2 regions of the Schinkia azotoformans genome follow, and region 1 is predicted to be linked to the other one. Evidence: riboswitches for the same ligand, from Rfam matches in the RefSeq annotation. Region 1 holds a riboswitch; the other holds the start of a gene.

What was found. A riboswitch is a leader RNA that binds a small molecule or an ion and turns the genes downstream of it on or off. The one in region 1 is predicted to bind S-adenosylmethionine.
Region 2: it holds a riboswitch for S-adenosylmethionine, as region 1 does, so the genes downstream of both, P9E47_RS10215 (enoyl-CoA hydratase-related protein) here and P9E47_RS11580 (PLP-dependent aspartate aminotransferase family protein) in region 1, are expected to answer to the same signal.

What each region holds. Positions count from the first base shown of each region.
Region 1 is NZ_JARSMD010000019.1:145,580-147,772, reverse strand. It holds gene P9E47_RS11580 (PLP-dependent aspartate aminotransferase family protein) at 1-1,040, opposite strand, end outside; SAM riboswitch class I at 1,140-1,244, opposite strand; gene P9E47_RS11575 (hypothetical protein) at 1,645-1,797, shown strand; gene P9E47_RS11570 (toast rack family protein) at 1,826-2,193, opposite strand, start outside.
Region 2 is NZ_JARSMD010000017.1:93,802-95,994, reverse strand. It holds gene P9E47_RS10220 (ABC transporter substrate-binding protein) at 1-641, opposite strand, end outside; SAM riboswitch class I at 718-829, opposite strand; SAM riboswitch class I at 1,012-1,125, shown strand; gene P9E47_RS10215 (enoyl-CoA hydratase-related protein) at 1,270-2,043, shown strand; gene P9E47_RS10210 (CoA transferase subunit A) at 2,070-2,193, shown strand, end outside.

The sequences.
Region 1 (2,193 bases):
AAGTTTACCATTGAACCGAAACCGTTTTGCAAGTATTTCTTGGCTAATTCATGTGCAGGATGTTCCGGAAGTCCAGGGTAAGAAACCCATTCAACTGCTGGATGATTTTTAAGGTATTCCGCAAGCTCAGCCGCATTTTTTGTATGCTTTTCCATTCTTAAATGCAGTGTTTCAAGTCCAATAATTAATTGAAAAGCATTTTGGGGACTTAAACATGAACCGAAGTCACGAAGCAATTGGACTCTAAGCTTCGTACTATAAGCTAATGTTCCAAATTCATTCGCATATATGATCCCATTGTAGCTTGGGTCCGGTTCAGTAAATCCAGGGAATTTCGGACTATTCCAGTTAAAGCGTCCACCATCAACGACAATGCCGCCAATAGAAGTGCCATGACCTCCGATCCACTTCGTTACCGAATGGACGACTATGTCGGCCCCCCATTTAATTGGCTTACAAAGGTATGGTGTTGCAAAAGTGCTGTCAACAATTAACGGAATACCCGCTTCATGAGCAATATCTGCAACAGCTTCCACGTCAAGGACATGAAGACTTGGATTTCCAATTATTTCACCATAAACGGCTTTCGTTCTTTCTGTTATTGCATGACGGAAATTTTCAGGATCTGTTGGATCAACAAACACGACTTTAATTCCGTATTTAGGCAATGTATTAGCAAATAAATTATATGTTCCACCATATAAATTGGTAGCTGCAACAATTTCATCTCCTGCATGGGCAATATTCATAACGGCTAAGGCAATTGCTGACATTCCGGACGATGTTGCGACAGCAGCTACCCCATCTTCCAATAATGCGATCCTTTTTTCTAAGACATCAACTGTTGGGTTCCCGAGTCTAGTGTAAATATTCCCAGCCTCATCCAATGAAAATAAGCTTTGAGCATGATCTGTATTATGGAAAACGTATGAAGTAGTTTGATAGATAGGAACTGCACGAGATCCTGTTGTTGGATCTGGTGATTGTCCCCCGTGTAATAATACTGTTTCTAAATCATAAGTGCTAAATTTTTCTGCCATTTCCAATTCCCCCTAATCACATTCGAAAACTCAACATAAAAATAAATAAAGTTAAAAAACCCTTCTTCCAATAAGGAAGAAGGGTTTATTCGCCACTCAACCTTATCTTTCAGGTAAAAACCTGCAGGATTTAGCACCTTTCAAGCATGCTTGATGGTTGCCGGACTTCAAAGGGCCTGTTCCCTCCGTCACTCTCGATAAGTATGTTTCTATTTAATTAGTAATTAGGATTATATATAAATAAATCTGAATAGTCAATAATAAAAAATAAAAAGGGCTGCCCAAATTAGTGCAACCCCTTTTCATAAGTAAAAAAATGCGTTAATTAGTTCTTTTGTGAAGCATTTACATCCGCAAGGCTGAACAAAATAAAGGTAATTCCAACCACTACAAAAGTAATATTCATTACAACTGACCATTCTGCCATTTAACACACCCCCATTTAAATCTACATCACCTAAGTTAATTTTATCAGTTCGATCTACTTTCAAAGCGATTACTTTTTGACAATTTTTCAACATTATTAAAATTTTCCACAAATAAGTATAGAAAGTAGAGATCGATTTAAACTAAGGAAGAAAAATTATGAATGGAGATGATTCATTTGACAAAACGTTCAAAGAAAAATGACGCAGATCAGAAAAACAAACAAGGACAATTCCAGAAACAACATGATACTGAATTTGGAAATGAATTTGGTAGTACCCAAGCTAACAAATATAATGAAGGCGGTGCACAATCCGGTACAAAAGAATAAATGAATGGGGCCATTAAGCCCTATTCATTTATTCTTCCACTTTAATTTTCAGGTCACCGACACCCATTTTTATTTTTATATTTGTTTTTATTTTTGCTTTTTCATAACTATCGTTAACATACTGATCATTATCCACAGATTTAAGACCTTCTGTTTCCACTTTTCCAATCCCGTTTTCGATTAATATTTTGACCCCTATATTTTTCGGAACAATGATCTCAGTCTTACCCATCCCTGACTCAATATTGGCATCAAATCCCTTTTTATAATCGCCAGCAAAATTAATCGTAGTTTCTCCAACACCACTATAAATTTCAGCATTTTGCAATTGTACTTCCCTTAGATCTATTACATTCTTACCTGCACCTGTTTTCACATATAGGGTTACTGGTAAAG
Region 2 (2,193 bases), on a different contig from region 1:
TTTGCTTTTTCAACAAATGGAGCCCATACTACACCGGCATCCACTTCCCCTTTTTTAACTGCCATAATTACATCGGCTGGTGAGTTCATTTCAATAATGGTTACATCTTTTTCATAATCAATTCCAGCTTCATATAATGCTCCACGCAAAATAACATCACCAGTAGCAAGCTTAACAGTAGCAACCTTTTTTCCTTTAAAGTTGTTAATATCCTGAAGCTCATGTAATAAGTTAGGCTTTGAGACGACCCCTGCACCAGTTCCCATTTGACCGCCTAGGAACACAATATCGGCACCTTGCTCTTCAAAAGTAAGTGGCGCTGGAGTCCCGAATGTGCCGACATCTAATTTTCCAGCTATTACTGCATTGATTCCTTCTCCACTATTTGAAAATGGATGAAATGTAGCATTTAATCCTTCTTCTTTAAAATAACCTTCTTCTTGTGCGATATAATACAAGCTATGCCCTGTTGTTGGTAAGTGACCGATAGCAAAGTCTATCAATTTTTGGCTTTGATTATTATTTTCTGCTTGTTCTGTTGGGGGCTGTGTTGTATTAGCCGTATTCTCTGCACTGTTACATCCTGCTAATCCTATTGTTAATGATAATGCTGTACCTAAAACTACTAATCTCTTTTTCATAATGATAGATCGTCCTCTCGATTATTTTCTGAAACTAAAAAACCTCTTCCCAAGGAAGAGGCAAAAAATCGACTCTTCCTTATCTTCTAACAAGTTATACAACTTGTTACTGGAGTTAGCACCTTTTGCATTGCTGCAAGGTTGCTGAAGGATCATAGAGCCAGTCTCTCCCCTTCTCTGGATAAGGTATCCGTTTCAATATTTGGTTGTTTTTGTTATGATTGTGATTGTACGGGAGGAAAGTATACTTTGTCAATAAGGATTATTAGAAATTTTAAAATTTTATTTTTTTGAAAAAGCAGTTGCCAAACATTGAAGTTAATGATAGAGTTAAGGACATAATTTTAAAAAAACAAAATATTTGAATTTTTACTTATCCAGAGTGGTGGAGGGAAAGGCCCTATGAAACCACGGCAACCCCATTCTTTTAATAAGATGGAAGGTGCCAATTCCTACTGATGAATCGTCAGCAGTAAGATAAGTGAGGGACTCATAAATGTTGTAGTGGTCTTTCCTTATCTTGAGGAAAGGCCACTTTCGTTTTATAGGCATAGTTTCCATTAAGGAAAAATTGCAACAGTTTTACACATATTAAACTAACTAAACAGATATGAAAGGTGGATTTACTATGAGTTTAATTAAATATGAGGAAAATGGAAAAATTGGAACCATTACATTAGATAATGATAAGCAGCGTAATGCGCTATCGCTTGAATTGATAAGAGAACTGGATGCAAAGTTAACTGAAATTGCAAATGAAAGAAAAATAAATGTTGTTATTATCCAAGCAGAAGGAAAAGTGTTCAGCTCCGGCCATAACCTTCGTGAGATTGACGGTGCACCAGTTGAAGATGTTGCAAATCTATTTGAAGAGTGCCAAGCCTTAATGGAAAAGATCAGAAATATTCCACAAGTTGTCATTTCAAAGGTGCATGCTATTGCGACAGCAGCGGGTGCGCAATTGGTAGCGGCATCTGACCTAGCGATCGCAAGTGATAATTCATTATTTGCAACCCCTGGAACATTAATTGGCCTATTCTGTCATACACCGGCTGTTTTCGTAAGCCGTAACCTTGATCGCAAGAAGGCTGCGGAGCTTTTATTTACAGGCGATTTCATCACAGCAGAAGAAGCGAAGATTCATGGGTTAATTAATAGAGTTGTACCGCTTGAAAAATTAGATGAAGAAACTGAGAAGTTTGCAAACTCCGTTGCTCGTCATAGTTTGGCAGTTTTAGAGGCTGGTAAAAAACAATTATATACACAGCTTCAAATCTCTAACGATTTTGAAGCTTTAACATATAGCTCAGATGTGATGGTGAAAAATAGCCAAAAACCAGATGCAGTAGAAGGAATACGTGCATTTTTAGATAAAAGACCAGCACAATGGTCAGACCGCTAGGAAAAAACGAAGGGAGAAATGTTGCGATGACTACTACAAACATTAAAGCCGAAAATCCGTATTTATATGGCTGGGCATCTACTGATGAAATAAGGGAATATCGAAGAAATAATAAATCAACAAAGAAAATTGATAAACGAGTTACTTTAA